One region of the Bovifimicola ammoniilytica genome, then DNA from elsewhere that is predicted to be linked to it. Evidence: riboswitches for the same ligand, from Rfam matches in the RefSeq annotation. Region 1 holds a riboswitch; each other region holds the start of a gene.
What was found. Region 1 has a riboswitch for cyclic di-GMP ahead of OCV48_RS08840 (hypothetical protein). Riboswitches for the same ligand answer to the same signal wherever they lie in the genome.
Positions count from the first base shown of each region.

Region 2: it holds a riboswitch for cyclic di-GMP, as region 1 does, so the genes downstream of both, OCV48_RS03740 (hypothetical protein) here and OCV48_RS08840 (hypothetical protein) in region 1, are expected to answer to the same signal.
Region 3: it holds a riboswitch for cyclic di-GMP, as region 1 does, so the genes downstream of both, OCV48_RS11005 (helix-turn-helix transcriptional regulator) here and OCV48_RS08840 (hypothetical protein) in region 1, are expected to answer to the same signal.

Region 1 is NZ_JAOQJN010000006.1:1,859-13,354, forward strand. Features, by position in the region: gene OCV48_RS08830 (hypothetical protein) at 1-635, shown strand, start outside; gene OCV48_RS08835 (Mbeg1-like protein) at 622-1,206, shown strand; cyclic di-GMP riboswitch class I at 1,257-1,373, shown strand; gene OCV48_RS08840 (hypothetical protein) at 1,486-2,262, shown strand; gene OCV48_RS08845 (calcium-binding protein) at 2,249-6,523, shown strand; gene OCV48_RS08850 (type I secretion system permease/ATPase) at 6,542-8,659, shown strand; gene OCV48_RS08855 (HlyD family efflux transporter periplasmic adaptor subunit) at 8,659-9,750, shown strand; gene OCV48_RS08860 (beta-ketoacyl-ACP synthase III) at 9,828-10,799, opposite strand; gene OCV48_RS08865 (alpha-amylase family glycosyl hydrolase) at 11,070-11,496, opposite strand, start outside.
Region 2 is NZ_JAOQJN010000003.1:1,489-12,984, forward strand. Features, by position in the region: gene OCV48_RS03730 (DUF2974 domain-containing protein) at 13-426, opposite strand; gene OCV48_RS03735 (hypothetical protein) at 402-572, opposite strand; gene OCV48_RS03740 (hypothetical protein) at 559-1,323, opposite strand; cyclic di-GMP riboswitch class I at 1,435-1,550, opposite strand; gene OCV48_RS03745 (Mbeg1-like protein) at 1,601-2,173, opposite strand; gene OCV48_RS03750 (hypothetical protein) at 2,160-2,930, opposite strand; cyclic di-GMP riboswitch class I at 3,043-3,159, opposite strand; gene OCV48_RS03755 (DNA gyrase/topoisomerase IV subunit A) at 3,519-6,140, opposite strand; gene OCV48_RS03760 (DNA gyrase/topoisomerase IV subunit B) at 6,163-8,082, opposite strand; gene OCV48_RS03765 (histidine phosphatase family protein) at 8,258-8,926, opposite strand; gene OCV48_RS03770 (GNAT family N-acetyltransferase) at 8,945-9,373, opposite strand; gene OCV48_RS13955 (hypothetical protein) at 9,375-9,482, opposite strand; gene carB (carbamoyl-phosphate synthase large subunit) at 9,657-11,496, opposite strand, start outside.
Region 3 is NZ_JAOQJN010000008.1:68,367-79,862, reverse strand. Features, by position in the region: gene dnaB (replicative DNA helicase) at 1-369, shown strand, start outside; gene OCV48_RS11020 (MerR family transcriptional regulator) at 490-1,317, shown strand; gene OCV48_RS11015 (LuxR C-terminal-related transcriptional regulator) at 1,470-2,936, shown strand; gene OCV48_RS11010 (response regulator) at 2,999-3,865, shown strand; cyclic di-GMP riboswitch class I at 3,829-3,896, shown strand; gene OCV48_RS11005 (helix-turn-helix transcriptional regulator) at 4,321-5,724, shown strand; gene OCV48_RS11000 (hypothetical protein) at 5,749-7,158, shown strand; gene OCV48_RS10995 (Hsp20/alpha crystallin family protein) at 7,359-7,820, shown strand; gene OCV48_RS10990 (DUF362 domain-containing protein) at 8,063-8,233, opposite strand; gene OCV48_RS10985 (DUF1858 domain-containing protein) at 8,504-8,707, shown strand; gene OCV48_RS10980 (adaptor protein MecA) at 8,849-9,634, opposite strand; gene OCV48_RS10975 (serine/threonine protein kinase) at 9,898-11,319, shown strand; gene OCV48_RS10970 (hypothetical protein) at 11,377-11,496, shown strand, end outside.

The sequences.
Region 1 (11,496 bases):
AAGATTTTGAGGTAACATATAGCCAAGAAAAGAAAAGAATTATAGGAAGAGCTGGATATGCAGAAGTAGATGTTAGAGTTAAAGGAAAAGAAAAAGAATATCGAATTATGATGTGTCCAGATGGTTATGATGATTCAGATAAAGATGGATATTATGATTCTTACATAGTAATATCGGATGATTATATGTGTGATATTGTTAATAATAAAATTAAAGTTGAATTGGACAGTAATGTTAAGAATGTAATAGTTAATAAATTTATTAGTGATATATATATAACAGAACGAAACATATCAAAAATAGAAGGATTTTGGGGTTTTTCAAGCGATTTCAGTTTTAATGAGAAAAATAATACTTTGGATGGTTTATTAAAAAATGAAAATGTATATATAACATATAGAATTGAAATTCCTGAAAATGAATTTAGTATGGATTATGAAAAGAATATTACAGAAATATTAAAGCCTAAAATATCAGAAGATATAATATCGATTTCTTTAGTATCATATCCGGAAGAAACTTATTTAAAAAGAGAAAAAATATATAAAGAAAAAGGATATGAAGAAATTGGCGGATTGATTGGAACAGATGAAATCGATTTTTTTATAGAGGAGGAAACAAATGAGTCTAAGTAATGAACAATTATTATATTTATCAGCATTAGCATACTATAATGTTGATACTGTAGATGTGAGTAATAAAAATGTTAAAAATATTATAAATGGTGTAAGGAAAGGTGAAAAAACAACTTGTTTTGATGGAGCAGCAGGATATAGCGATAAAGAACTTGGAATGGATAAAATTATAGCATTTATAGAAAATGATAGTGAATTAATGAAATTACAAATGGTATATCCTAGTGGTATTGATAATACTACATCATCAGTATGTTTTGTAAATACAGAAACGTCAGAAGTTTATGTTGTATATTGCGACAATTATATAGATAGTCCTTATGAGTATAAAGATGAAAATGGAAACATTAATAGTAATTCTACATGGATTAGTAATATGAAAGGGGCAGTTGAGTGTGATACAGTAGAGCAAAAACTTGCAGTAGAGTTTTATAATAATGCTATAAGTGCTGCCAGAAATGTATTAAATAATGTGGATGGAGATATAGATATAACTGTATGTGGACACTCGACAGGTGGAAATCAGGCACAGTATGTGACAATTGCGTATGAAAAGAAGTATTGGAAATGAAAAAAATGTTGAAAAAAGTAAGTTAATAAATTATACTGTAAATGTAAAAGAGAGATAAAGGGCAAACATACAGAAATGTATGGACGCAAAGCCAGGAGTCTACGGGTAGTTATTGAGGAAAGTAAGTTGTTAGTATAATAAATACCTAAGATAGTTCGGTTGCATAACGTATTCGTTATGCTTTTTTTAATTTTAAAATAAAAAGCATAAAAGAAGTAAAGGAGGGCAGAAGATATTAATACAAAAGAAAAGGAAAATAAATATTATAGGAGGAAATGAATGAAAAAGATAAAAAAAAGTATGTTAATAGTGGCGATATTTTCAGTAGTAATTATAAGTGCTACAGGGTGTGATAAAAAAACAGTAATGAATGCAGACAAGTGTGCAGAAGTGGCTCTTGAATATATGGAGAATAAATACCAAAAAGACTTTGAAGTAGTAGATAGTAGGCAAATGAGAAAATATATTGGTTCAGATAATTATGCAAGAGTTATAGTTAAAATTAAAGGTGAAGAAGAAGAGTATTGGATTATATTATATCCAGACGGAGATAAAGATATAGATAATGATGGATATTATGATTCTTACAAAGTAATATCAGATGACTATATGAGTGAATTGGTAAAACAAAATATTTTGAAAAGAGAATTTGATACTTTATCTAATGAAATGGGAGTTAATAGATATATTAGTGATATATCTGTATATGAAATATGTCAAATAAAAGGTTTTTGCGGTTTTGCAAGTAGCTTTTATATTGAAAGTGAAAATAATACTTTAGATGGATTATTAAAAAATGCAAATGTATGTATATCATATAGAATTGAAGTTCCTGAAAATGAATTTAATCAGGATTATGAAAAGTATTTTAAGAAAATATTAAAGTCTAAAATGTCAGATGATAGCATATCTATTTCAATAGTATCCTATCCAGAAGAAACATATTTAGAAAGAGAAAAAATATATAAAGAAAAAGGATATGAAGAAATTGGAGGATTGATTGGAACAGATGAAATAGATTTTTTTATAGAGGAGGAAACAAATGAGTCTAAGTAATGAACAGTTATTATATTTATCAGCATTAACATATTACAATATTGATACTGTAGATGTGAGTAATAAAAACGTTAAAAGTATTATAAATGATATAAAGAAAGTTGAAAAAACAACATGTTTTGATGGGATAGCAGGATATACAGATAAAGAACTTGGAATGGATAAAATTATATCATTTATAGAAAATGATAGTGAGTTAATGAATTTACAACTGATATATCCTGACAAAAAAGATACTACTACATCATCAGTTTGCTTTATTAATAAGGACACATCAGAAGTATACGTAGTTTTTTGTGGAAATTATATTGATAGTCCCTATATAGTAAGAGATGATGATGGGAAACAGATAAATATAAGTGAATGGACAGAAAATGTTAAAGGTTCATGTGTATCAGATACGGAGTCGCCAAAAAGAGAATTAAAATTTTATGAAGATGCTATTAATGCGGCAAGAAAAGAATTGAATAATATTGATGGAGATATAGATATAACTGTATGTGGACATTCAACAGGTGGAAATCAGGCACAGTATGTGACGATTGCGTATGAGAAGAATCAGGGTAAAAATTATTTACAGAATAATGATATTGATAGATGTGTTTCGTTTGATGGACAAGGTTTTTCAAACGAATTTATAAATAAATATAAGGAAGATATTGAAAAAAAATCAGATAAAATAATATGTTATGAACCAACAGTAAGTTTTGTGGGATCCTTATTAAAGAGTCTTCCAGGTATAAAAAAGAAATATATAAACATTGGAAGTCCGAATTCATTTGGAGTTGGCTATCATATGCCAGCAGAATTGTTAGATGAAAATGGTAATTTTAAGGAGGAGGGAGATTCAAGTTTTGTTAGCCGTTTAATAAAATCAATATCATCAAAATCTGTATTTATTGCAAATAATATATTTAATATAAATATGGAAAATGCAAGTGATGGAATTGGGAAGTTTATTGATGAAATGATGGCAGAGGGGAATGATGCAGAGGTCTCATGGAACAAATTAATAAACAATGAAGATGTTAAAGAATATTTGTATGTAGCTAGTGGAGTATTTTATTATGATACATTTTTAAATAACTTAGAATTAAGACAAAATAATGAATTTAATGAACTCGTTAATAAGTATAATGAAGGGATATCAGAAATCAAGGAGTTAATAACGAATGGAAAATATTTGCAAGCGTTGTATGAAATTTGTAATATAGTAGATGGTTCAATTATAATTGAATGCGTATCCAAAGGTATATTTGATAAAGTAAATACAGTATTGGATTTTGGTAAGTCATTTAGTAAAATGGTCATAGACGGATTGTGTAAGTGGACAGAAAATAATAAGTATATTACATTAGATAAGAAATTCAAATGGAAATCTATTAAGCATTTGTTTGGGTGGTTAGATAAAAGTTATAGACAAGCTTCAGCATCAGTACGTTATATATCAGATCCATTAGTAATTGACCTTGATGGAGATGGCTTTGAATTAACTGATGTAGAAAATGGAGTATATTTTGATAATGATAACTACGGGCTTTCAGAGAAGACGCAGTGGGTATCGTCAGACGATGGATTATTAGCAATCGATTTAAATGGTGACGGAATTATAAATGATGGATCAGAATTGTTTGGAAGTTCAACTGTAATGCCGGATGGTTCAATTGCAAGATTAGGTTTTGAAGCATTAGCTCAATACGATGAAAATGGTGATGGGATAATAGATGAAAAAGACAGTGCATATTACAGATTACTTGTATGGCAGGATAATAATAGAAATGGAATATCAGAAGCGAATGAATTAAAGACATTAAAAGAATTAGGAATAGAATCAATTTCACTTAAGACGGAGGAAATTGATGGTGTAAATACTGCATATATTAAGTATTTTGATGGACGAAAAAGGAAGATAGGTGAGTTTTCGTTTGATTCAGAATCATATAATACAATAGAAAAAGAATCAGAGCGTATATCAGAAGATATCGAGAAGATGCCAGATGTAAATGCAATAGGAAATGTAGCATCATTGCATACATTAATGCAGAAAGACACAACAGGCAGATTAGCAGAATATGTAAACTTGTTCGCTAAATCAGATAATGATAATGAAAAAAGTGAGATAATAACTAAAATATTATACTTTATAACTGGAGCAGATAATATATCTGGTGGAAGTCGTGGTGGAAATATTGATGCTAAGAAACTCAGAGTAATAGAGATGTTCATGGGACGTAATTTCATTGGAACAGAAGGAAGTAATCCTGTAAATACAGCAGCAGATATATTGAATGGCTTGTATAACAATATACATGAACTGTATTATAATCTTTTGAATGCAGAGACAAAACTTAAGGATTATATGGAAATGGTATTTATCGAGAATGATGATTATATAAATACAGAAATATTTGATACTTATATGAGTATTTGCATTTCAGAAGGAATAGATGTAAAAGGCATTATAAAAGATATAGGCAGATATATTGCAGTTATGAATGATAATCAGATTAACTTGGTTAATTATATTCAAAAATATATAGAATATCCTGAAATTATAACAGAATTAAAGAATGTAATACCATCAAATCTGATAGTTGGTTCAAATGAATCTGATACTATAAATATAAGTAATAATAGCAATGTTACAGTTATAGCGGGAGTTGGAGATGACATAATAAATGCCAACGATGGAAACGACTTAGTGTATGCAGGCTCAGGAAACGATACCATTTATGGAGGAGATGGAGACGATACCATTTATGGAGGAGCCGGAGATGATATCCTGAATGGAGAAGGCGGAAATGATAAACTCTATGGAGGAGTCGGAAACGACACCCTAAACGGAGGCTATGGAGATGATACATACTACTTTGAACTTGGAGATGGAGAAGATACAATCTATGAAGACGGAGAGTATGTCAATGTAGACAGAATAGTTTTCGGAAAGGGAATAAGTCCTGAAAATATATCTTTGGAAAGAATAGGAAATGACCTTGTAATAAAATATAGCGAAGTAGATAAATTCACAGTAAAGAACGCCTATGGCTACAAGAAATACTGTGGCTACGGTTATTACTTTGTTGAAAAAATAGAATTCAGTGACGGAACAGTATGGAACAAAGATAAACTCATAGAACTTATAAGTATAAAGACAGGAACAGCTGGAAATGATGTTCTTACAGGATATGAAGGAACAGATGTATATAACAGAAATGAGACATTCTATGCGGGAGCCGGAGACGACATAATAAATGCCAACGATGGAAACGACTTAGTGTATGCAGGCTCAGGAAACGATACGGTAAATGGAGGAGATGGAGACGATACCATTTATGGAGGAGCCGGAGATGATATCCTGAATGGAGAAGGCGGAAATGATAAACTCTATGGAGGAGTCGGAAACGACACCCTAAACGGAGGATATGGAGATGATACATACTACTTTGAACTTGGAGATGGAGAAGATACAATCTATGATGACGGAGAGTATGTAAATGGAGACAGAATAGTTTTCGGAAAAGGAATAAATCCATCTGACGTAACGATAGAAAGAGTTGGAAACGATATAATAATCCGTTACAGTGCCGCAGACCGAATAACAATAAAGAATGCCTATGGCTACAAGAGATACTGTGGCTACGGTTATTACTTTGTTGAAAACATAGAATTCAGTGACGGAACAGTATGGAACAAAGATAAACTCATAGAACTTATAAGTATCAAGAATGGAACAGCTGGAAATGATGTTCTTACAGGATATGAAGGAACAGATGTATATAACATAAATGAAACATTCTACGGCGGAGTCGGAAATGATACAATCTACGGTGGAGATGGTAATGATACCTATATCTTTGGCAGAGGTGATGGAATAGACACCATTGTTGATAATTCAGGTAGTAATATATTGTCATTTGAAGAAAATATATCCATAGAAGACCTTATGATGACAAAAAACGGAAATAATCTTGAAGTAAGTATCAGTGATACTACAGATAAAATTATTCTTAATGATTATTTTATAAATTCTTCATATCAGAACTTTAATGCAGAATTTGCAGATGGAAGTTCATTAAGTCAGAACGATTTTAGTTCAATAATAAATGGAACATATGTATATGAATCAGCGCTTAAACAGTCAGAACTACTTGTACAGAGCATGGCATCAACATCAGATGATGGAAATGTTTCAGAGATGGTTAATATAACAACACAGGATAACAATATGACAGATACACAGCTGTTTGTAAGCAATCAATAGAATAATGGGGGTACAAAAGTGGAAAATATAATAAACAGTGGAATGGCTTCATTTCTGACAATGACACATTTGCTCAATGTAAATGTGTCTAAGGAACAGTTGAATCATATTCTCTCCTTAAATGTAGGGGATATGACTGAAATAGAAATGATGACAGCCGCAAGATTGTTAAAGATAAAGGGAAAAATTAAGGAACTGAAATATGAACAGTTAGAAGAATTGAATGTTCCTGTAATATGTAAAGCTAAAGATGATACATATTTTATTGTTGGAAAAACAGATAATAATAAGGTGATGATTCTAAAAGCAAATAAGCCACCAAAATTAATATCTGTAGAAGAGTTCAGAGATATTTTTTCGGGAACAGTTATTCTGCTTAGTAATAAAAGCATTATTGATAAAGAGGCTGTGTTTGGTTTCAAGTGGTTTATTCCGACAATATTAAAATATAAGAAAGAATTTATAGAAGTATTGGTGGCAGTTTTTGTTATTCAGATATTAGGAATTCTGACACCGCTTGTAACACAGGTCATAGTTGATAAAGTTCTGGTACATAGGACTTTGTCAACGCTTTATGTGCTGGTGATAGGTTTATTCTTAGGGTATGTATTTGAAATGATAATAGGTCTGGCAAAAAGTTATGTATTTACACATACAACTAACAGAATTGATGTAATGTTAAGTGACAAATTATTTAAACATCTTTTTGCATTACCACTTAGATATTTTGAATCAAGACGTACGGGTGAAACGGTAGCAAGAGTAAGAGAATTAGATAGTATAAGGTCCTTTCTGACAGGAACACCTCTATCATCGTTGATAGATTTATTCTTCATTATAATTTATATAATAATTCTTTTCTTTTATAGTGTGCCATTAACATTTGTAGTAATTGCATCTATGCCGGTTTTTGCAATATTATCAATTATTGTAACTCCATTATTCAAACAGAGACTTGATGAGAAATTTAACGCAGGCGCAGAAACACAATCATATCTTGTGGAATGTATCACAGGCGTTCAGACAATTAAGTCATTTGCCTTAGAACCTAAAGTTGAAAAGAAATGGGGAAGTCTTCAGGCTGATTATGTTAAAGCAGGATATAAGACTTCAATGGTTGCAGGTACAGCTAATACACTTGGACAGTTTATACAGAAAACATTTGATTTATTAATTCTTTTTATGGGAGCTAAGTATGTAATGGCTGGTAGATTTACGGTAGGTGAATTAGTTGCTTTCAGAATGTTATCAGGCAGAGTAAGTGGTCCTGTATTACGATTTGTCCAATTGTGGCAGGAGTATCAGCAGGCATCAATGTCTGTTAAGAGAATAGGTGATATTTTTAATACATCAACAGAACCAAGAGTTGATATAAATAAGTTGTCGCTTCCATCAATTAAAGGCAGAATTACTTTCGAGAAAGTGAAGTTCAGATATAGAATTGATGCACCGGAAGTAATTAAAAATATAAGTTTTGATATTGAACCGGGACAGATTATAGGAGTAGTGGGAAGGAGCGGTTCAGGTAAAAGTACCATTTCGAAACTTATACAAAGATTATATATTCCGGAAAGTGGAAAGATAATGGTAGATGGCGTTGATATATCTTTAGTCGACCCGGCATGGCTTAGAAGACAAATAGGTGTGGTTCTGCAGGAAAATTTTATGTTTAATGGAAGTATTGCAGAAAATATATCGATACATTGTCCTGGGGTATCTATGGAAAAGATTATTGCTGCTGCGAAAATAGCAGGTGCAAATGATTTTATTATGCATATGCAAAATGGCTATGATACTATGATTGGCGAAAAGGGTGTTGGCTTATCAGGAGGACAGAAACAGCGGATTGCAATTGCAAGAGCTATAATTAGTAATCCTAGAATACTTATATTTGATGAAGCGACTTCGGCACTTGATTATGAATCAGAAAGTATTATTCAGAATAATTTACAGGAAATATGTAAGGGCAGAACTGTATTAATAATTGCACATAGATTGTCAACACTTAAAGATGCTAATAAGATTATGGTAATAGATAATGGCGAACTTGTTGAATTCGATACTAAAGAGAAGTTAATGAGTAACCAGGGACTTTATTATTATCTGTATAATATGCAGAAAGAGGGAAGAGTTTAATGAGAAAAGAAATGCTTAATTATGTGAAGAAATATAGTAGAAAAAGAGATAGAAACCTTAAGTATGATTTTATGCCTGAGCTTCTTGAAATAATTGAGAAACCGGCACATATAGGTGGAAAGGTTATTATCTGGAGCATATTTACATTGCTTGTAGTAACCATTATATGGGCTTCAGTATCTAAAATCGATGTCGTATCTACGACAGGAGGAACAGTTAATCCAAAAGGAAGTGTTATCAATGTTCAGGCTAAGCAGGACGGCGTGGTAAATGAGGTTCTGGTAAGTAATGGTCAGTATGTGCATAAAGGTGATATTTTGGTTAAAATAGATTCCTCATACGATAATATAGATGTTGAAAATCTGTCTGCACAAAAGAAATTGCTAGAAGAAGAAAATAAAATATATCAGATGATATTAGATAATCAGGATATAAGTTCAATTGATATAAATCAATACGATGAAAGTATGAAGAATACAATTAATTATATAGTTACACAGGAAAAGTATATAGCAAAAACGAATGAAGGTTCAATTGTTGATAACAAAGAACAACATAATCTGTCTGTACTTTCTAAAATAGCTGACAATGATGAGAAGATTTCTGAGATTGATAACAGTATTAAAAAGGCAGAGAATATTCTGGATAATAAAATACTTCATTCAGAAACTGATGGATATGTAACGAATATGCAGGAGGGACTTACAGGAAATGTCGTTGGAACAGGAAATGTTCTGATGAATATTATACCTGATAATACACCTATGGAGTTAACCTGTTATGTGAAAAACAGTGATATTGCAGACTTGAAGATTGGTAAAGCGGCAGTTATTAAATTAGAGGCATATCCATATTCGGAATATGGTACATTAACAGGAAAGATAACTTACATATCGGCAGGCGCAGTATCAACAGATGAAGTTAAGAATGTATATGTTGTAAAGCTTAGCATAGAAAATAATAATGATAAGATTAAATTACTCCCGGGAATGACTGCAACCGTAGAATTTGATTTAGGAAAAAGAAGTATTATGAAATACTTTCTTGATCCTATAACCGGAGCTTTAAAAAATACAGCCAGGGAAAAGTAATAAGAATAATCTTATTATAATGTTATAATAATACGATTTAGCGACAGGCGTAAATTACATATTCAAGGACAATCTTATTATAATGTCATAAGAATACCAGCCCATGTAAGTCCACCACCAAAACCAGCTAAAGCAATAAGGTCGCCAGGTTTTACGGTTCCGTTATGTAATACCTCATCTAAGAGGATTGCCACACTTGCAGCTGAAGTATTGCCATATTTATCAAGATTAACAGGGAAAATATCATCGCTAAGATGTAATCTTTTAGCGGCAAACTGAATAATACGTTTATTTGCCTGATGTAGTAATATTTTGTTAAAATCTTTTATTTCTATTCCGGATTTTGTTGATAATGATTCAATAATTTCCGGGATTTTTCTTGTGGCAAATTTGAATACTTCCTGACCATTCATATGGACATAAGGAGAGGTATAATTATTTTGAATAAAAGGGTTAATTAGTGGAGCATTTCCACAGGTTAATACATCGCCTTTACTTCCGTCTGAACCATGTTCTAAACATAGTATGCCACGTTTATCTGAATGGGAAACACCTAATATGGCAGCACCGGCCCCATCACCGAATAATACACAGGTACCTCTGTCAGTCCAGTCAATTATTTTAGAAAGTGTTTCAGCACCTATTATAAGAGCATGCTTAATTAATCCAGAGCAAATGAAAGCATGGGCCGTCTGTAATCCATACATAAATCCGGTGCAGGCAGCATTTATATCATAACACATAGCATTTATGGCACCGGTTGCAGCCTGGACTTTGCATGCTGTACTTGGCATTTTTCCATCAGGAGTTAATGTGGCTACAATAATTAAATCTATATCCTCCGGTGAGATATGGGAGTCTTTAATAGCTTTTATAGCGGCTTTAATTGATAATGTGGCAGTTGTATCACTATTTGAAATTCTTCGTTCTGAGATGCCGGTTCTGTCAGTAATCCATTCATCACTTGTATCGACAATGGTGCTAAAATATTTATTTGTTACAATATTTGCAGGAACAGCAGAACCTGTTCCTAATATATATGATGTCATAAGCTTTCTCCGTTCATAAAATATACGTTATTTAATTATACACCGAAAATAAGGATATCTTGCATAAAAATAAAATAAAAAGTACGATAAGCAGTAGGATAAACAGTAAGATAAGCAGTAAGATAAACAGGCTGAAGTAATTAATACATTTACAAATAACAGGGGCAGAATAATTATAAGACAATAAACAGGATTATAATAAATCAGGCTCGTTACCCGGTCTATATATGATGTTGTTTCATATATAAAATGGATAAAGAGCCTATATTTTTATTCTGAAAGAATAATATAATATTCAAAAGGTTTTAGAGTGTTGAGGTCTTTAGTATTAAGAGTAGTTTTCTCATCATTGATAATTCCTGTTGAATCACCATTTAATAAGATGTTGCCTTTAGAAATCTTCTTATCATATTTAACTGTCTGTTCTTTATTAGAAAGATTAACAACAACTGTAATCTTCTTACCATTTTTAACACGTTCGTAAGATAATATGCTCTTGTTATCGTTCGTAATCATTCTGACTTTACCGCCGGCTAATCCTGTATAAAGAGGTTCATTCTCAGTCTTTATTGTACAGAAATCAGTAAGGAGTTTCTCGTATTTATAATCGCCAAAATCAATATTATCCTTTTCGAAGAACTCAAGGGAAATATCTGAATCTTCTTCATTACCTGAATATATAAGAGGAAGTCCCTCA
Region 2 (11,496 bases), on a different contig from region 1:
TTCAACATTTTTTCATTTCCAATACTTCTTTTCATACACAATCGTCACATACTGTGCCTGATTTTCACCTGTTGAATGTCCACATACAGTTATATCTATGTCTCCATCAATATTATTCAATTCTTTTCTTGCCGCATTAATAGCATCTTCATAAAATTTTAATTCTCTTTTTTGCAACTCCGTATCTGATACACATAAACCTTTAACATTTTCTGTCCATTCACTTATATTTATCTGTTTCCCATCATCATCTCTTACTATATAGGGACTATCAATATAATTTCCACAAAAAACTACGTATACTTCTGATGTGTCCTTATTAATAAAGCAAACTGATGATGTAGTAGTATCTTTTTTGTCAGGATATATCAGTTGTAAATTCATTAACTCACTATCATTTTCTATAAATGATATAATTTTATCCATTCTATCCCATCAAAACATGTTGTTTTTTCAACTTTCTTTATATCATTTATAATACTTTTAACGTTTTTATTACTCACATCTAAAGTATCAATATTGTAATATGTTAATGCTAATAAATATAATAACTGTTCATTACTTAGACTCATTTGTTTCCTCCTCCTTTATTAAAATATACATATCTTCTAATGTTATCAAGTCATTAAGCTGTTCATATCCTTTTTCCTTATACACATTTTCTCTTTCTGTATACGTATCCTCAGAATATGCCTTTATATAAACTGATATAATATCGCCTGATATTTTACTATATAATAATTCCGTAATACTATTCTTATATGAACTATTAAATTCACTTTCTGGTACTTCTATAATATAACTTATATCTATACATCTATTATCTAATAGTCCCTGTAGCGTATTATTTTCTTCATTAATATAGAAATCACTTGAAAAGCCATGAAATCCTTTTACTTCACCTATTTCATCAACATATATCTCACTAATAAATCTATTAATTCCCATTTCTTTTATTATGTTATCTAATTCTAATTTCACATTCTGTTTTACCAATTCACACATATAATCATCTGATACTACTTTATATGAAACATAAGCCTTATCATTTTTTTTATCCGGATATACTATCACACAATATTCTTTTTCTTTTCCTTTAATTCTTACATCTACTTCTACATATCCTGCACTTCCAAAAACTCTTCTGACTTCATGCTTATATACAACTTCAAAATCTTCATTATATTTAGTTTTCATATATTCCAGTGCCACTTCTGCACACTTGTCTACATCTATATATACTTTTTTCTTACAACTTGTAGAACTTATAATTACTGTTACAAATACTATCAATAGTAACATACTTTTTTTTATCTTTTTCATTCATTTCCTCCTATAATATTTATTTTCCTTTTCTTTTGTATTAATATCTTCTGCCCTCTTTTACTTCTTTTATGCTTTTTATTTTAAAATAAAAAAAGCATAACGAATACGTTATGCAACCTGACTATCTTAGGTATTATTATTCTAACAACTTTCTTTCCTCAATAACTACCCGTAGACTCCTGGCTTTGCGTCCATACATTTCTGTATGTTTGCCCTTTATCTCTCTTTTACTTTTACAGTATAATTTATTAACTTACTTTTTTCAACATTTTTTTCATTTCCAATACTTCTTTTCATACGCAATTGTCACATACTGTGCCTGATTTCCACCTGTCGAGTGTCCACATACAGTTATATCTATATCTCCATCCACATTATTTAATACATTTCTGGCAGCACTTATAGCATTATTATAAAACTCTACTGCAAGTTTTTGCTCTACTGTATCACACTCAACTGCCCCTTTCATATTACTAATCCATGTAGAATTACTATTAATGTTTCCATCTTCATCTTTATATTCATAATTTCCTGCTATATAATTTCCACAATATACAACATAAACTTCTGATGTTTCTGTATTTACAAAACATACTGATGATGTAGTATTATCACTACCACTAGGATATACCATTTGCAATTTCATTAATTCACTGTCATTTTCTATAAATGATATAATTTTATTCATTCCAAGCTCTTTATCTGTATATCCAGCTACTCCATCAAAGCAAGTTGTATATTTCTTCTCCTCTATTATCTTTACAATATCTTTAACATTTTTTTTACCATCAACATTATAGTATGCTAATGCCGATAAATATAATAACTGTTCATTACTTAGACTCATTTGTTTCCTCCTCTATAAAAAAATCTATTTCATCTGTTCCTTTTAGCATATTAAGTTTTTCGTATCCATTTTCCTTATATATTTTTTCTCTTTCTAAATATATTTTCTCTGGATATGATTCAATGTAGACAGAAATAACATCTTCTGATATTTTAGGTTTTAATATTTCAGTAATACTCTCTTCATAACCTATATTAAATTCACTTTCAGGTACCTCAATTTTATATATTATATATACTTGCTTATTATTCAATAAAGCGTCCAAATTATCATTTCCATTTTCTATATAAAAATCGCTTGCGAACCCACAGAAACCATCTATTCTACATATCTCATCCACATACACATTGCTAATAAATTGTTTTAAACCTGCCTTGTTAATTATATAATCTAACTCAACTTTCACATTTTCTTCCACTAATTTACACATATAATCGTCTGATATTACTTTATATGAATCATAATATCCATCTTTATCTGTATCTTCTTCACCATCTGGATACACTATAACACGATATTTTTTTTCTTCATCTGTAAGCACTCTAACTGTAGCGTAGCCTTTTCTACCAATAACTTTCTTATTCTGTACGCTACTAACAAGTTCAAAATCTTTCTGATATTTATTTTTCATATATTCCAATGCCAATTCTGCACACTTATCCTCATCCATAATCGGCTTACTTTCACAACCTGTAGAATTTATAATTACCGTTGCAAATACAACTATTGCTATCATACATTTTTTTATCTTTTTCATTCATTTCCTCCTATAATATTTATTTTCCTTTTCTTTTGTATTAATATCTTCTGCCCTCCTTTACTTCTTTTATGCTTTTTATTTTAAAATTAAAAAAAGCATAACGAATACGTTATGCAACCGAACTATCTTAGGTATTTATTATACTAACAACTTACTTTCCTCAATAACTACCCGTAGACTCCTGGCTTTGCGTCCATACATTTCTGTATGTTTGCCCTCTATCTCTTTTTACATTTACAGTATAATTTATTAACTTACTTTTTTCAACATTTTTCTATTCTTCACAGTTTCTAATATATTGGTTATCACAAATTATATTAATAAACTTATATTTGCAGCTTAACAAACATCTTTTAAATTATAAATGGGTAGTTATCAGAACCACCCATTTAATATCATTTCAATTATTAATTCAAATCATTTGCAACTTTAGAGTTAGATAACTCATTCTTGATATATGATGTGGAATTATTCACATCATATATCAAGAATTATGTCAAATATCTAAGTTGATAATTAGTATTAATCATTAACTGTCACCCTTAGCCCCTTAGTTTTGCAAACACTTCATCATGTGTATATCTTTTACTTCCTTGTTCCTTTTGCCCCACGTTTTAGAGTCTTTAACTTTCTTAAAGCCACTTCTTTATCATTATAATTCACAATCATATTGTCGCCTGCATCTAGCACATATACATTTGACACGCTGTCACCTGCATTAAGTTTTATTCCCTTGACACCGATAGCACCTTTCTTCTTCTCAGGTATCTCCTTTAATGAGAATCTCAGGAACATTCCTTTTTCAGTCTGAAGCACTACCATTTCGTTAGTCAGTATTTCTTCCGAAGGCTCATTGCCTGTGCTACCATTTTCACCTGTATTGCTATCAGGATTAGAATTGCCATTTACATCCGTTTCTGATAAATTTTCTTTTGATGAAGCTGTATCTGATGAGTTCTGATTATCAAGATTATCCATGAAACTCATTTGTGTGAAATTGTCTCCATAACCTCCTGTGAAGTCGTCTCCGAATCCACCACTGAAGTCATCTCCAAAACCATTATTAAAGTCATCATTGAAGCCGCCGCCTAAATCATTATCTAATCCGTTAAATTCTCCCATATCATCTGAACCACCGGATAACGCAACAGGATTATATGCATTTTCATAACCTGCCTGTGAGATTCCATCTTTAATGACTGCTGCCGTAACTGCGTCAGTTATAGCGACATTTACAAGTAAGTCTCCTGCACCTAACTTAGTTGCCATTACTGTTTTCTTAGTAACATTGAATTCGCTGCTGTCAACGAGTTTCATCATACCTGTCTTAGTAGTAAATAACAACTTTCGTTCCGCCATTTTCGAAGTATCCGTAATAAATATAATATTCTCATCTTTGCTGTCATAATTACCCAGATTATCAATCGGTGTTCCCTTATCTCTGAATCTGACAAATGGTATATCTATTACTTTTACCTGATGAAGATTACCGTTATCTGTGAAAATACAGATTTTATCCGTATTCATACATCTGAATACATATTTATTCTCTTTGTCGGCGGCTTCCTTATTTCTGTCATATGCTGTTGTGTCAATCGTTTTAGCATATCCGAATCTGTCCATAAGGAATACGACTTCCTGCTCTACAAGCTTAACTTCTTCGACTACAGCTTCCTTACCGTCCTCTACTACAGTCTTTCTTGGTACTGCATATTCTTTCTTGATTTCTAGAAGTTCTTTTCTGATTACCTTACTCATTGCCTTACGGTTATTAAGTATCTCTTCGTAATCAGCTATTCTGTTTACTATATTTTCATAGTCTTTCTGTAATGCTAAGATTTCTAAACCAATCAGCTTATAGAGACGTAAATCAAGTATTGCCTGTGCCTGTTTCTCTGTGAAATTAAGATTACCTGCATAGACTGCTGACTCTTTATTCTTGAATTTAATCTTGCTTGTATCACCATTAACCAGACAATTCTTAGCATCTTTAATGCTGTTACTTCCTCTTAGAATCTCAATTATAAGATCAATGATGTCGCAGGCTCTTATGAGTCCCTCTTTAATCTCTTTCTGCTCTAGTTCTTTAGCTAAAAGTGTAGTATATTTTCTGGTCTGAATCTCATATTGGAATTTAACGCTGTTCTCTATAATTCCTTTAAGTCCTAACACTTCTGGTCTGCCATCTACGATAGCTAACATATTTACACCGAAAGTATCTTCTAATCTTGTCTTTTTATATAAGAGATTTGTTAATTTCTCTACATCTGCATTCTTCTTTAATTCGAGGACAATTCTTATACCCTCTTTAGTTGATTCATTAGATATATCTACTATATCCTGTGTCTTTTTCGTTTCAATAAGGTCGCATACATCAGAAATAAATTTACCAATATTTGCACCAATCATCGTGTATGGAATCTCACTTATGACTAATTTATCCCTGTCTGATTTCTTCTCAGCCTTTTCGAATTCCACTTTACCACGAAGTTTAATCTTACCTGTTCCTGTTTCATATATTTCAGGAAGCTCGCTCTTATTAACAACCAATCCGCCTGTTGGAAAATCAGGTCCCTGAACGTACTGCATTAATTCTTCTGTAGTAATATTATTGTTATCTAAATATGCCACAACAGCATCTACTACTTCTGCCAAATTATGTGTAGGAATACTTGTTGTCATACCTACTGCAATACCCTCTGCACCGTTTATAAGTACATTAGGAACCCTGACTGGAAGTACCTCAGGCTCTTTCTCTGTCTCATCGAAGTTTGGTACAAAATCAACTACATCTTTATCTAAATCCTTAAGATATACATCTTGTGTAAACTTCTTAAGCTTAGCTTCCGTATAACGCATTGCAGCGGCACCATCGCCCTCTATTGAGCCGAAGTTACCATGTCCGTCTACAAGTGCCATTCCTTTTTTGAAGTCCTGCTCTAATACAACTAATGCTTCATATATCGAACTGTCACCATGTGGATGGTATTTACCCATGGTATCACCGACAATACGTGCTGATTTTCTATGTGGTTTGTCATAATTAAGACCTAACTGGTCCATTGCATATAATACACGCCTCTGAACCGGCTTAAGACCGTCACGAATGTCTGGTAATGCTCTCTGACATATAACGCTCATAGCATAATCTATATATGATTTCTGCATAAGGTCTGAATATTCTGTTTTCAAAATCTGTTCTGCCATCTGTCAATTTACCTCCATTCTTCTATACGTCTATTTCTGCATCATGAGCATGGTCGTGAATGAATTTTCTTCTTGGTGGTACATCATTTCCCATAAGCATACTCGTAACCTCTGATGCCATAAAGCCATCTTCTATCTCTACCTGTTTAAGAATTCTTGTCTCAGGATTAAGAGTAGTCTCCCATAACTGGTCAGCATCCATTTCACCAAGACCTTTATATCTCTGTAATGTGAATCCTGTATGTGTCTTTCTGTATTTCTCAAGTGCTTTATCATCATACAGATATTCGCCCTCGCCCTTTTTAGGAACTACTTTATATAATGGTGGCATGGCAATGTATACATGTCCATGTGTTATTAATTCCGGCATAAATCTATAGAAAAATGTAAGCAATAATGTATCAATATGAGCGCCATCGACATCGGCATCGGTCATAATGATTATCTTATTATATCTTAATTTACTTATATCGAAATCATTTCCATAGCCTTCGGAGAAACCACAGCCAAATGCATTAATCATGGTTTTAATCTCAGCATTTGCAAGTACCTTATCCATACTGGCTTTCTCAACATTTAATATCTTACCACGTATAGGCATAATCGCCTGTGTCTTACGGTTTCTTGCCATTTTCGCTGAACCTCCGGCAGAATCACCCTCTACTATGAATACCTCACATTCTTCAGGCTTTCTGCTCTCGCAGGTAGCTAATTTACCATTACTGTCTATCGAGAACTTCTGTTTAACTAACAGGTTAGTTTTAGCCTTTTCTTCAGCTTTTCTGATTTTTGCTGATTTCTCGGCACATGCTATTACCTGCTTAAGTGTCTCTAAGTTCTTATCGAAATATAATACTAATTCTTCTCCTGTAAGTTCGCCCGCTACTTTTCCTGCATCAGGATTATCTAACTTCGTCTTAGTCTGTCCCTCGAATCTTGGGTCCGGGTGCTTAATTGCTATTACTGCGGTCATTCCATTTCTTACGTCTGAACCTGTGAAATTATTATCCTTGTCCTTAAGTATTCCTAGCTCTCTTGCATACTGGTTTATTACAGTTGTGAATTTCGTCTTGAAACCTGTAAGATGTGTACCACCCTCCTGTGTATAGATATTATTACAGAAACCTAAGATATTTTCCTGAAATTCGTCTACGAACTGGAACGCAGTCTCTATCTCTATTCCGTCTCTTTCTCTCTTGAAATATATAACATCTGTAAGTGCATCTTTGCCATTATTTAGGTCCTTAACATATTCCTTAATTCCATCAGGCTCATGAAACTCTACTGTCTCTTCCTCTGAAAATCTCTTATTTATAAATACAATCTTAAGATTAGGATTGAGATAGGCTGTTTCATGCAGTCGGCTCTTTATGGCATCTGCCTTGAAATATGTCTTTTCAAATATCTCTGCATCAGGTTTGAACTGTACCGTTGTTCCTGTATCATTCTTTCTGCAGGTTCCGACTTCTTTAAGAGGATACATTACTTTACCTCTCTCATATCTCTGGTTATATACCTTTCCATCAACTCTTATGTTAACCTCTAACCATTCTGATAATGCATTTACAACAGAAGCACCTACACCATGAAGTCCTCCCGATATCTTATATCCTCCATCACCGAATTTACCTCCGGCATGAAGTATTGTAAATACTACTTCAACCGCAGGAATTCCCGCTTTCTCATTAATACCGACAGGAATACCTCGTCCATTATCCTTAATTATGGCTGTTCCGTCTTTCTCAAGTGTAACTGTTATCTCGTTACAATATCCTGCTAAATGCTCATCTACTGAGTTATCTACTATCTCGTATATTAAATGATTTAATCCCTTTGTTGAAACACTTCCGATATACATTCCCGGTCTTTTTCTTACAGCTTCAAGACCCTCTAATATGGAAATGCTGTTCGCATCATATTTTTTCGTTACCTCTGCTGACATATTCTTTTCACACTTCTCCATTTCCGCAGGCATATTATGCCGGAGGAACCGCGGGCAAAATATCAGATTTTGCCCGGCGATAAACGCTAAATGTGCCGCCTGCGACACATTTAGCTGGGTGGAAGAATTGGCGCATCGGCACAATTCTTCCGCCCTTCTCCGTTTTTTGATAAATTTATTTAAATGTTTCTCTTAGTAATTCCCTATGTCCATCTAAATGTGCATAGTCATTAATACGTTCCACGCTATAATTCTTAAGTTCGGTATTATAATTAATCTGTGTTATCGAGCAGTTCTCCATAGTCTTAGCTATCGTGAAACGCTTTCCAAATGGCATGCCTAATAACCCTGCAAGATAACATCTGATAGCACCACCATGGGTTACTACTGCCACATTACCATAATTACCAGAAATTGCTTCATTTATTATCTCTTCAATCTCTTTATTCATTCTCTCATATACTTCTTCGCCGTTTTCACCGCCAGGTATCCTTAAATCTGAAACAGCATATTCACGTCGATTAAAATAATCCTTATACTTAACCTTAATAACTTCATCTGGCAATGCTGTAAGCTCTCCAAAATCAGTTTCTCTAAGTCCAATTCTTTCATATTTGCCATTATCATCTGACGGAAGTCCTAATTTCTCTCTGATTATAGCTGCCGTCATCTTAGCTCTTATAAGATTACTTGAATATACTTTATCAATATTGTATGCCTTTAATCTTTCTCCGACTAATTCACTTTGAACTATTCCTTCATCTGCAAGTGGAACATTCACGTTACAAAGCGGACTATTCTGTCTGGCATGTCTTATTAAATATATATGTATGATTTTACTCAAACTGACAAACCTCCATTCTTAGTTATGTTTATCAGAAATATATTGTATCATTCCAGGTCCTAAACTATCCGTCGGACGGGCGATAAAATTGAATTTCTCATAGAATTTTTCTCTGCCTTTTGCACACATAAGACATAACATTATCTCTGTATTTTCTAATTTAGTTTCTTTCACATACTGTATAAGTCGTTCAATTATCATTCTTCCAACGCCACTCTTCTGACAGTCAGGTCTTACTACTAAATCCTGTATATAATCTATTACTACACCATCACCAACTATTCTTCCCATTCCAATCGGTCTGTTGCCATCCAATGCCACAACTGTAAACAGGCTGTGTTCTAATGCCCTTTTCGCTTGTTCATAACTTAGCACTTTCCAGTTTACCGATTCTCTTAAGGCCAAATATGTATCAATATCGAGTTTATTTTCTTTTAGTTCTACCATTTTATTCGCTACCTTTCACGACAACATTTATTGTCTTAGTTGCATTACATCTGATTAAATCATTAACCGAATATGTTATTTCATAGATGCCCTCTGTCGATGTATCCACATTACTACTTAGCTTCCTAAATCCGTCTGATTACGCCGTATTTGTTGCATTTTCGCACTTTTATCATTTTATCATTTAACTAAAAATAAAGCAATACATATTGCATATGCAATATGTACCGCTTTATTTAGTGTGTTTTTGCTATGATTATTTCATATAAAATCTTATTTTTAACTATCTTGTATTAACTGTTGCTATATCAATTAATGTTAAGTTATCTTTAACGTTGCTCTCTAAACTTGTTAATAATGCATTAACTGTATCAAGTGATGTAAAGCAGTTAACACCTGTTTCAATAGATATACGTCTGATTAAGAAACCATCTCTTGTCTTATCACGACCCTGTGTTGGTGTATCTACAACGATATCGATTTTATGCTCTAATAATAAATCGATTACTGTTGGTGATTCCTGTGATAATTTATTAACTTTTATGGCATTTACACCATTCTGCTGAAGTACCTTGGCTGTACTGCGTGTTGCATATACTTCGTAACCTAATTTTTCGAATCTCTGTCCAATTGAAATAGCATCATGTTTATCTGCATCATTTACAGTAATAATAACTTTCTTATGTTTTGGAAGATTAACACCTGCGCCTAAGAATGCTTTATATAATGCCTCATCAAATGTCTTAGCTATACCAAGGCACTCACCTGTTGATTTCATCTCTGGTCCAAGGCTTATTTCAGCACCTCTGATTTTCTCGAATGAGAATACAGGCATCTTAATTGCGATATAATCTGCTTTCTTCTGTAAACCAGGTTCATATCCAAGTTCTTTAATTGTCTTACCAATTATTGCTTTCGTAGCAAGTTTAACAATCGGAATACCTGTAACCTTGCTTATATATGGAACTGTTCTACTCGAACGAGGGTTAACTTCGATTACATATACTTCATCATGATATACGATGAACTGAATGTTAATCATACCATGAACATGAAGTGCTCTTGCAAGTCTCTTTGTATATTCTTCGATTCTGTCAATAATCTCATCTGATAATGACTGTGCAGGATATACAGAAATACTATCACCTGAATGTACTCCGGCCCTTTCAATATGTTCCATTATACCAGGAATTAAAATATCCTGTCCGTCACATACTGCATCTACTTCTATCTCTTTACCCATAAGGTATTTATCTACAAGAATTGGATGATCCTGGGCGATTCTATTAATGATTGCCATAAATTCTTCGATTTCCTCATCGCATGTGGCAATCTGCATACCCTGTCCACCAAGAACGTATGATGGTCTGACAAGTACAGGATATCCTAATCTGTTAGCTACTTCTTTAGCTTCTTCTGCTGTATAAACTGTACCACCTGCTGCTCTTGGAATCTTACACTGCTGAAGAATCTGGTCAAATAACTCTCTATCTTCTGCTGCATCTACGTCCTCAGCTTTTGTACCAAGAATAGGTACGCCCATTTCCATAAGACTCTCAGTTAACTTAATAGCGGTCTGTCCACCGAACTGTACTACTGCACCATCAGGCTTCTCTAAATCAACGATATTTCTTACATCTTCCGGTGTAAGTGGCTCAAAATAAAGCTTATCTGCGATATCAAAGTCTGTACTAACTGTCTCAGGGTTATTATTTACGATAATTGTCTCGTAACCCTCTTCTTTAAATGCCCATGTACTATGAACTGAACAGAAGTCGAATTCGATACCCTGTCCGATTCTTATAGGGCCTGAACCAAGAACTAATATCTTCTTATCAGGTTTAGTCTCTATTACTTCATTCTCACTGCCAAAGCATGAATAATAATATGGTGTAGTTGCCTCAAATTCGGCTGCACAAGTATCAACCATCTTAAATGCTGCTACGATATTATATTTCATTCTTAAATCGTGTATCTCTTTTTCAGTCTTGCCTGTAAGTTTAGCTACTAATTTATCAGGGAATTCAATCCTCTTAGCTTCTCTTAATAAATCTTCTGTAAGTTCTTCTGTCTTAAGTGCCTTCTCCATCTCAACAATGATTGCGATTTTATCTATAAACCAC
Region 3 (11,496 bases), on a different contig from region 1:
CTTATGACAGCGGGTGGAAAGCAGGAAAGCAGGCAGCAGGAGATATCGGAAATATCACGTTCTCTTAAGGCTCTTGCAAGAGAGTTAGATGTGCCTGTTGTGGCTTTGTCACAGCTAAGCCGTGCAGTTGAGGGCAGACCTGATCACAGACCGATGTTATCAGACCTGCGTGAATCTGGAGCAATCGAACAGGATGCCGATATGGTTATGTTCCTATATAGAGATGATTATTATAATAAAGAAAGCGAGAAAAAGGGTATTGCTGAAGTAATTATTGCCAAGCAGAGAAATGGCCCTATAGGAACAGTTGAGCTGTTATGGTTGCCTAATTATACAAAATTCGTCAATTACGATGCGAAAAAATCATAAAAACAATGAATACCACATTGAAGAAGTTGTCTTTAATGTGGTATATTTTTTTCGAATAAAAGATTTTATAACTCGAAAATATACAAATAGTGTATAAGGCTACACAGAAATGAGGGGATTATGAAAGAAAAAAGATATATTATTTCAGACGCATCAAAGTTAATCGAGGTAGAATCCCACGTTTTAAGATACTGGGAAGAAGAATTAGGAATTGATATTCCGCGTAATGAAATGGGACACAGGTATTATACCGATTATTACATAGAGTTGTTCAAGAGGGTTAAGGAGTTGAAGGACGGAGGGTTTCAGCTTAAAGCAATTAAAATGCTGATTCCGGAATTAACGAATATGAATACAAGGGAAAATGAGAGCATTGAAGGGCTGCGTGAAGAATTATTTAACAGGCTGACAGATTATGGTGAAGCAGCGGTTGATGATAGTGGAGATAATACATTTACAGGGAATGGCGGAAATGCCAATAATGTTAATAACGCATTTGTGAATGACGGAGGAAATGATATTGATAATAATGTAATGGTGAATGATAAAGACAAGACGAATAACGGTATGCTATCAAATGTTAAAGATAAAGAAGAGATTTATAACAATGGGGAACGCAAAAGTGAACTTATGACTACTGATAATGGATCACAGGGAAATATTTCAGAACGGACTAATAATGGTAAGTTAGAGCAGTTCCAGTCCATAATTTCCGAGGTGGTGTCAAATGCACTTAAGGAGAATACGGGAATGTTAGGGAAAGAGGTAAGCGAAATCGTATCGGACAATGTAATTAAAGAGATGGATTACCTTATGCATATACGTGAGAAGCAGGAGGAAGAAAGGTTCAAGAAGTTAGATGAAACAATTAGGAGTTGCCAGCTTCACAGAAAGGAAAGTGCGAAAATAAAGAGAGGGATATTCTCAAAGATAAAGAAGATTATGTGAATTATATGATTAGAGATAAATGTCGCCTTATATAAAGGTGACATTTTGTATGTTAATATAATAATTGGCAGGATATTCTAAACTACACTTACGGATAGTACAAAAATATAATAAAATGTCATAAAATATAAGAAAACAGGAGGTGAGTGCGTATGCTTAAAAACAGGGCAAATGAACGTTTTAATCCGGAAGAATTGGACAAACTGTTATTACAGAATAATTTAGAAGAATTAAAAACACAACTTTTGAAAATATTCTGGGGACCTTGCGCCTTAAGTGGTTTTAAAAATTGTGATAAGTACATATTTGCATTTCCTGAAGAAGAGATAAAAGCTACACCATATCTGTCAACCGCTGCAGCAATTATATGCTCAATATATGGAGATTTAAACAAGGCTCGTGAATATGCACAGTGTGTTGATCAAATTGAATTTATGAGATTACATTTAGATATAATTATTCCGGCACGAAATAATAATAAATTCTGGCATGCAGTCAGAAAACTTTCGTCAAATGCCGACTATATGAAACCTAATTTACCTATTGCAGCAGGAAGAGTAAGCCTTATTAATGGTTTTCGTGATCTATCAGAGTATAGAGATTTTATTAAGGGACATAAGGGAGAGGTAAAGAAATGTTTAAGTGCATTGTATGGTGACAGTGCAATAGGAATGTATGAGGTTGCATATGCGGAAATTTGTTATATGGAAGATGACTGCTTTGGCGCAATAGCATCGTTAGTTGGAAATATTCCGATTATTGAACAGAACGGAGAGGTCGCAGTGCTGTTTGCAGCTTTATATCTGCAAATGCGAATTATGATTGCTACGGGTCAGATTGCAGTTCTATATCCAATGTTAGACCAGATTTATAATAAGATTACATCGACAGACAGCAGGTGGTTAACAGAGAATCATAATTCATTACGTGCGTGGGGTGCGATGTATGATAACGATATAACAGAGGTTAAGAAGTGGCTTGAGAATGAATCACCAAACGAATATGGCAGATTGTGCATGACAGACGTATTTCGTTATATGATAAAAATGCGTGCATATTTAATTGAGGGCAAATATTATTCGGTAGTTGCAATTGGTGAATTATTAAGAAAAATATTGCAGGACGGACATCGGGTTATAGATTTGTGTGAATTAAAGCTATTGTGTGCGATAGCATATTATTCTGGTGGAAAATGTGATGAAGCATATGGATTAATGGACGAGGTTATAAAAGTAGCTAAGAAAAGAAAATTAGACAGATTAATTGCAGATGAAGGTGAGAAGGCATATCTGTTATTAAGAGATTACAAACGAAATCGTAATATTAAAGAAGTTGGTCTAAACAGTTATATCAATCATCTGATAGCATTGTCTAAGAAAATGGCATTATTATATCCTGATTATCTCAAGGAATGTAGAAAAGATTTCCCAAGTCTTACGGAAACTGAACGTGAAGTGTTACAGTTAATGGCAAATGAAAGAACAAATTCAGAAATTGCATATTTTATGGGAATCAGCATAAATACAGTAAAATTTCATTCCAAAAATATATATAAAAAGTTAAGCGTTAATAACCGCAGACGTGCGGTAAAGGTTGCAAAAGAAAATAATATTTTGTGATTTACGCAGGAAATGAAATATTTGTATAGAACTACTACCACTGAATATCAGGAGGGACGATTATGAAAAGAATTTTATTTGTAGCAGATTTTAATGATACGGCCCATTGTATACAAGAGGCTATGTTAAGTCGGTATCAGGTTCAGTTGTGTTCTATGAAGAATGCGGAAGATGTATCGCATATGATTAGAATGTTCAGACCGGATATGGTGGTGGTATTTATAAGTTGTTATCAGAATATAAGTTCAAAGCTATTCTATATCCTGACGATTGTACATGCAGCTATTCCTATAATTACCATAGGTAAAAAAGAAGATACGATGCAGTATGAGATGCTGTATTCTAAAACGCAGTATACACATTTATATAGGCCTATTAAGAATAGGGATATTATGAAATGCATTGCGGACAGATTGCATATAACGGAAGATGAAAATGCAGAACATAAAGATATATCAGATGTAAGTAACTATATAGAAAATGAGGATAAAATTAAAAACAAAACGGATATATGGGATGAAGCTGAATTGGATAATGAAGCTGATGCTGACAAACGAAAACATATTTTGCTGGTAGATAATGATGATGAAATCTATAACGATATGAAATCAATTATTGGAGACAGATACAGAGTATCAGCAGCGGGTACTGAATTACAGGCAATGCGTATGTTAGAAAAAGACAGACCGGATATGATGTTTTTAAGCTATGAAATGCCTCTGTGTGAGGGGAGGATAATGCTGGAAATGATAAGAAACGATGAGGAATTAAGGAAACTTCCGGTTGTGTTCTTAACGAAGATTGCAGAAAAGAGAAATATTGCATCAATTATCAGATTAAAACCTGCAGGTTGTATCTTAAAGCCACTTGATAAGGAAATAGTTACGAGAATTATTGAGAAATGCATGGATGCAAAGCTAGAAGTCTAAGGTATATTACATAGATAGTTCGGTTGCAATAATACGAAAAGTTTTATTGCAGCTTTTTTTGTGTCTTGGAATAATAGTATATTTTTAGATAGAATTTGCCTTTAAGAAAAAGATTAAAAATATACCAAAATAAGATATAAGAAAATATAAATGTTGTGGGAACAATTAAAGAAGTTATTATATAAATAGAACAATTAAATATCGTGCAAAAGCTACACAAATGTTATAAAAACTGCAGTTAGAGACAAATGTCACCTTGAATATGGGTGACATTTGTTTATAATATAGACATAAATCTTGTAATATATATAATATTGATTAGAGATTAGAGATTAGAGATTAGAGATTAGAGATTAGAGATTAGAGATTTGAAACTTGAAAGTTGAAGTATAAAGCATAAAGTTTGAAATCTGAGTTTTAATTATTAGATTTAAGAAGAGAGGAACACTACACGAATGAAGATAGATTTAGAAAACAGAAAAAGAATTTTGTCTGTAGTCGCATTGGCATTTTTCAACTTTGTATTTCTGGGCGCAGAATATATGTTTGACAATATGATGACATATGTTGCAAGTTCAGAGAGTGTGGTGTTGGCAGAAAGCTATATTCTTGGAGCAAGCTGTATGGGATTCTTCTTATATCCGATACTGGACAAAATCATAAGTGGCAGCAGCAAATACATTATGGCATTTGCAAGCGCATTGGCCGGTATAATATGCATTTTTACGATATGCAGGCACAGTTCGTATATGTCAGTATTGCTGCCGGGGTGTCTGTTGTTTGCTGTATTAGGAATATTAGGAGGTGAGATTCATTATATATTCAGCGTTGTCATAAGCGAGCGTAAACATTTAGCAGAAAATATTGGTATTGCGTATGCACTTGGTATATTTATGCAGTTTATTAATAATAATCTGGTATTTAGTGAACTTGGAGAATCGGTATTCGTAGCAGTGACACTAGCAGTATTCGTGGTGCTGATTATGAAGTTAGAAGATTATATACCAGATGAAAATGTATTGTACATAAATGGAATGGGAAATATGAAGAGCCCTTTAATTGCAGGTGTAGCCTTGACACTTGCAGTTGTACTTATGAGCTGCATTTTCTCTACATTAAATATTTCCGTAACTTTAGTACACGCAGGCGGGAGCGTCGATATTGGACAATGGCCACGGCTTATTCTTGCTCTAAGCGGTCTGATGGCAGGCTTTATATATGATATTGGTGAACGAAAATATATGAATATTACAATGTATTGTGTAACGCTGTTGTCTACAATATGTGTCGTAGTTACTGAACTGGGAGGACCTTTCTTAGTTGGGTTAATACTTTTCTACATCTCGGCAGGGTTCTTTGTTGTGTTCTTTTCTACAGCATTTATAGAGTTGTCGGGGAATACGAAAGTCCCGAAACTTTTTGCGGGACTTGGGCGTGCTACTAATAATTTGTGCGCCATACTTACGGGAGCGTTGTCAGTTGCCCTGCTTAAGAACGACGTAATGCTAATTATAATCACAGCTTTATGCCTGTTTGCGTTGATAAGTATTGTTCTGTATATTTATTCAAATCAGTTTGAAAGAAAAACAGATACAGATGAAAAGGAAAAAGTGACTTATGAGGCAGATGAAGAAGAAAAATTCCGGACATTCTGTGAGAAATTCTCACTTACGCCAAGGGAAAGTGAAGTGCTGAAAACGCTGTTAATTTCTGATGAAAATGTACAGGATATAGCGGTTAAAATCTCAATGTCGAGAGCAGTGTTATACAGACATATAACCAATTTGAATAATAAAACTGATACGAAATCACGTATTGGTCTTATACAGTTTTATTATAATTGGAGAAAGAATGTATAAAATATGAGAAAGCAGGTGAGAAATATGGTTAAGACAAAGAAGAAAAAGTCATTAAAATTTAAGAATAAAATGGCATGGTTACTAGGCTTAGTTATGATATGTGTGTTTGGGACAATGCTATCAGGTGAAAATGTGCAAGGCGCAGATGTAAGATTAGTTAATCCTAAGACGGTAACAGTAAACATTAAGTCAGGACTGGAATTATTAGATACTTTTGGACCATACATTAAAGTTGATGATTGCGTGGTAACAGATAATATGGTTAATGTGGAAAAAGCTGATATGCATAAGATATCAATTCTTCCGCAGTTTGGATATTCCATTGAGGCTAAAATTAATGGAGATAAAGTAGATGGTGTGGAAGAAGATGGCTGGCAGGTCTACACCGTTGCAGAAGCAGATATGTATGATATCGAGATAAGTAAGGCGGGCAGCGGTGTCTATACGGTTACCTGGGCTTATGACGATACATTTGGTGAAGATGGTAAGGTTGCAAATGGAAGTGTCAGGATAATCTCAGCAATACTGCCTGATGGAAGCAACGGCATTGAAAATATAAATGACCAGAATGAAAAAGTTGGTCTGGTGGCAATTAAACCTGATAGTATGGTTACTGTAAAAATTAAGCCTGATTATGGTTATCAGTTTGTGGCAGGTTCATTAAACGGAAACACAATAACAGCAGGCAGCGAAGTCAGTACATTTACATTTATAATGCCTCGTACAAATCTTCATCTGAGTGCTTTATTTACTAAGACAAATGATATTATTAATACAGAGAGTTCGGATGTGAAGTCAGGAAGCATTTCTAATGGTGAAAATGTTGTGGATTCAGGCAATATCCGACTAGAAGTTAAGGATTTGTCAGAAAATGAGGCAGCTGTTTTAGAGGGTGATATAAAAGAAAATGTGGGAAATGACGTGGTAAGCGCATATCTTGACATGAATTTATACAGTGTTATTAATAAAGGAAACAAGACTGAAGCATGGGAAAATAAGTTAACAGAACTTACCAATAATCTGACAGTTACATTTAATCTTGCTGATGATTTAAAGGGCAAAGATGGCAGCTTTTATATAATTCGCGAGCATATGGAGGCTGACGGAAGCAAATCATTTGCTAAGATACCGGTTATCTATGATAAGGAAAACGGTACAATTTCATTTGACACGGATAAATTTTCGACATATGCACTTGTATATAGCACAGATGATAATAGCAGAAATGATTCTGATAATAATGATAATAATAGCAATGAAGTTATTGGTAAGAACGATAATAACAATTTAGAAGAGAAAGCAACAGATACAAAAACGTCAAATGCAAAAGCTCCAAAGACTGGTGATACTACGCAGGTTATGGAATTAGTAATAATAATGATTGCAGGAATTATTGTTGCTGTGTCCGCATTTAAAAATAGAATAAATGAATAAAAAGAATGTTCACAAAATGTTCACAAAAAAATAGCACTCACCTCTTGACATTGCTAATAATAAGTGTTATATTACACCTAGAACAAAGGAAAGGGATGCAAAAAAAGGATATGAAGTAAGTCCTATGAGCTCCCTGAACATCCCAGTTCCAGAGAAACATGGTAAACAAACATAGTATTTTAGAAAAGGAGAGATGACTTATGTTAATGCCTAGTATTTTTGGAGAAAATTTATTTGATGACTGGTTTGATGATTTCCCATTTTATAATGATAAAGATATGAGAAATGTGGATAAGAAATTATATGGTAAGAAAGCAGGAAGAATAATGAAAACCGATATTAAAGAGAATGATAACGGTTATGAATTAGAAATTGACTTACCTGGATTTACAAAAGATGAAGTTAAGGCTTCACTTGAAAATGGTTACCTGACAATTAGCGCAGCTAAAGGTCTTGACAAAGATGAAAAGGATAAAGAAACTGGACATTACATTCGTAGGGAACGTTATGCCGGAGCATGTGAGAGAAGCTTTTATGTTGGCAGTGAAGTAAAACAGGAAGACATTAAAGGTGAATTTAAACATGGTATCTTAAAACTCTTTGTTCCAAAGAAAGAGGCCAAAGAAGTTGAAGAAAACAAATATATTGCTATTGAAGGATAATCTTAGATAGAAGAATCTTATATAACCTGTTAAATATAGAAAAGAGGCGATAAGTTATGGCAGATAAGAATCCAAAACATCCACTTAAAAAGAAACAGGTCAAAAGTAAAGAAAAGAAAAAACATATCTATGAATAATAGATAATACAAAAGATAATAATAATTAACAAATAAGACCATTACACCTAATATAGTTAGTGTAATGGTCTTATTATTTTGTCTTATTTTAAAAATGTGGAATGATTATTCTGCAGAGATAACGCCTGCTGGACATCCGCCTTCACAAGCTCCGCAATCGATACATGTATCAGCATCGATAACGTATTTGTCTGCACCCTCAGAGATTGCTCCTACTGGACAGGCGCCAGCGCAAGCTCCACACATTAAACATCCGTCGTTAATTACGTGTGCCATAATTCTTCCTCCTTTAGAATATATAAGTAAATCGCAGATTTGTGTTCAAATCTTATTGCTATTTTAATACAAATAGAGGAACTATTCAAGTATTTTTACGTTCTAAATAAAGTGCAATTACAAAATAAAGTTGCATTAATAAATGCCGTGTAATATAATGTATGCGATGGCGAAAAAAGTGATAATTGTGCCATAAAGTCATTATTTGTTTAGCGATGTTAATACGAATAATGGCATAAAAACCGGAACATCGCAGAAATGAGGTAATTTATGTCAAAAGTTTCAAAAGATATGTTAATTGGTGAAATTGTTAGAATAGATGATGGAATTATTCCAATTCTCCTTAGTTCAGGAATGCATTGCATTGGTTGTCCTTCTGCACAGGGTGAAAGCCTTGAAGAAGCAGCAATGGTTCACGGATTAAATGCTGATGAATTAGTATCAGAGATTAATGATTATTTAGCAACAAAATAATCGGGTAAATATAAAATAAATTGAAAGCCTTGTATGGCAGAAAAATGTATCCTGTGAAATATATAAAATCAGGATACATTTTTTTGTTTGCTCAAATTTACGAAATTATTATATGATGTTTCGATATTCTTAGATTAGACTTTAGATTTGCGATAATTCCTGGATAGCGGTATCGGCTATGATTAATTCAGCATGCTCTAAAATGTGTTCTAACGTAGTCGGACTGTTAATAACCAGATTTCCGTATTCGCTTATCAAATCGCATATTCTATAAAAATATTCTTTATTATCCAAGGTATAGTATACAAAAAGATAATAGGAAGTGCCAAGTTTATATAATGAATTTTGGTCATGGTAAATTTTTATAAGCATATTTGAGAGTTCAATAATTTTATCAATATTTTCAAATTTGAAGATGATAGTGTATGCTGGTGTGACACCATAAGGTGCCTCGATAATAGCATTCTCAAATGTAGGCGAAGTATTTTTAGCTGAATCAAATAAATTAGGATTTTCCGGTGAATCTTTAGGAGAATTAGAAATCTGATTTGCAATATTATTAAAAAAGCTAAAAATATCTTCATGACCGGCAGATGTATCTGCTTTGGATGAAAATAATTTGTCTGATGCAGCATTAGGATCAGGTGTAAATCTTGAAAATCTTGAATCGATTTCTTCAGGATCTTCAACTATAGTAATAATTATTACAAGAGTATCATTGGGAAGGGGGATGGCATCAATAGATATAGGAAATTTCTGAGTATTAAAATCAAAGTTAACCTGGGCTTTTGAAACCACTTCTTTAAACAACTGTTCTGTTTCCGGGGAACCATAAAATAAATCCTTTATATTAATTTTTCTGGAAAATAAATCTTCTTTATCAAGTACACATTTAATCTGATTATCGTTTAATTTTTCAAAAACCATATATATTCCTCCTTTGGTATGGATATGTTTACGAAATATTAAAGGTATATGTCTGTGTTAGTTCTGATATAATTAACATTTCTGATTATTATGCATGAATACATATAATGGTGGATTTTAGAACTTTAATATTGAGATAATATACGATAGTATAACTTATTATAATGCCAGATGTAAAGTAAACTGTAATAAAATAAAAAAATAAAATAAATGTTGCAATTTAAAATGTAATGTATTATAATTAATACACAACATACAACAAAATGTTAAATAAGAAGGAGGGATTTATAAAAAAATATATGGACTACAGGGTGAATGGTGGTAAATATGAGAAGATAAGTCTGTTAGGCGAAGGCGGCACATCACAGGTTTTTCTGGTAAGACATAAGATATTAGGAACATTACGTGCCATGAAGAGAATATCTAAGAATTCTATTAATGAGAAGTGTTATAATTCAGAAGTCAATATTCTCAATATGATAGACATTGATGGTATTCCGGTTGTTTATGATGTGGAGGAAGATTTAGAATATTGGTACATTATTGAGCAGTATATTGAAGGAATATCATTTGAAGAATATTTGAATAATAAAGAAAATGATGCTCTTGAGGTGCTAGGTTATGTATGCAGAATATGTACAATATTACATTTATTACATACTACTAAGCCATATGGAATAATCTATGGAGATATTAAGTCGGAGAATATAATCATTAGTAAAAATGGAGTGTATTTGATTGATTTTGGAAATTGCATGCTAACTAAGGATATTCCGGATGAAAAGAATATGGCTACTAAGGAATATATTACGCCTGAGCAGTATAATAGTGGGGAAATTGGTATATGGACAGACGTGTATGGCATTGGCGTGCTGATACAGAAGGTATATCAGGGATTTCAGATGCAGTTATATAACTATAGAGATGATATTTTGAGAATTATATCTATATGTATGGAAAAGGACATTAAAGACAGATATACATCAACAAAAATTATAGAGGAAGCTATAACTTCAATAGTTGAAAAGATAAGTATTAACAGAGCATCAACGAATAATAATGGCTGCGATGGAAAGAGTAAAAAATGCAGAAATAGTAATGTAAGAGATAGGAAATCGCTTGATATTGCAATTTATGGCTGTAGAAGATATGCAGGAGTAACCCACCTTGCGTTAGGACTTACTAAGTATTTAGAGCATAGAATGTCAGATGTATTCTATATAGAAGATAATTTATCCAAGGATATAATTAATATGTTGGATTTTGATAATAAGACAGTATGTTCAGATGGTATATACACATATAAAAGATGCAAGATATTGCCTAATTATGGGAAATTTTGCACACAGGACAACGCAGATTCTATGGGATTAAGGAAATCGGTGAATATACATGACTGTGGTGTATATAATAAGAAATCGTCGCTTTTAAATCAGGTAATTGTGGTGATTACCGATATCAAAGAATATTTAAAATTCAAGTATGAAGATTATATTTTAGATTGTGAAGATAAAAATATATTGTATGTTGCGAACTTTTCGGATGATAAAGGGATAAAAAGGCTTTTGAGACAAAGAAATATTAATGTATTAAGAATGCCGTATATTGAGAATCCATTTAGGCAATGTAAGGAATCAGAAAAGTTTTATGGGGACATAGTGAAGATATTAATGAGAAATTATTAATTAAATGTATAAAATGATTGTAAGATGATTATAAGAACAGCATAGAGGCATTAAAGTATGATTAATTTTAGAAGAAAACGTATAGTACGCAGAAAAACCTATCATAAACTGGCAGTAGCAGGAATGACTAGAGGCGCTGGAGCAACACATTTTTCCATATTACTCGGAAATTATTAT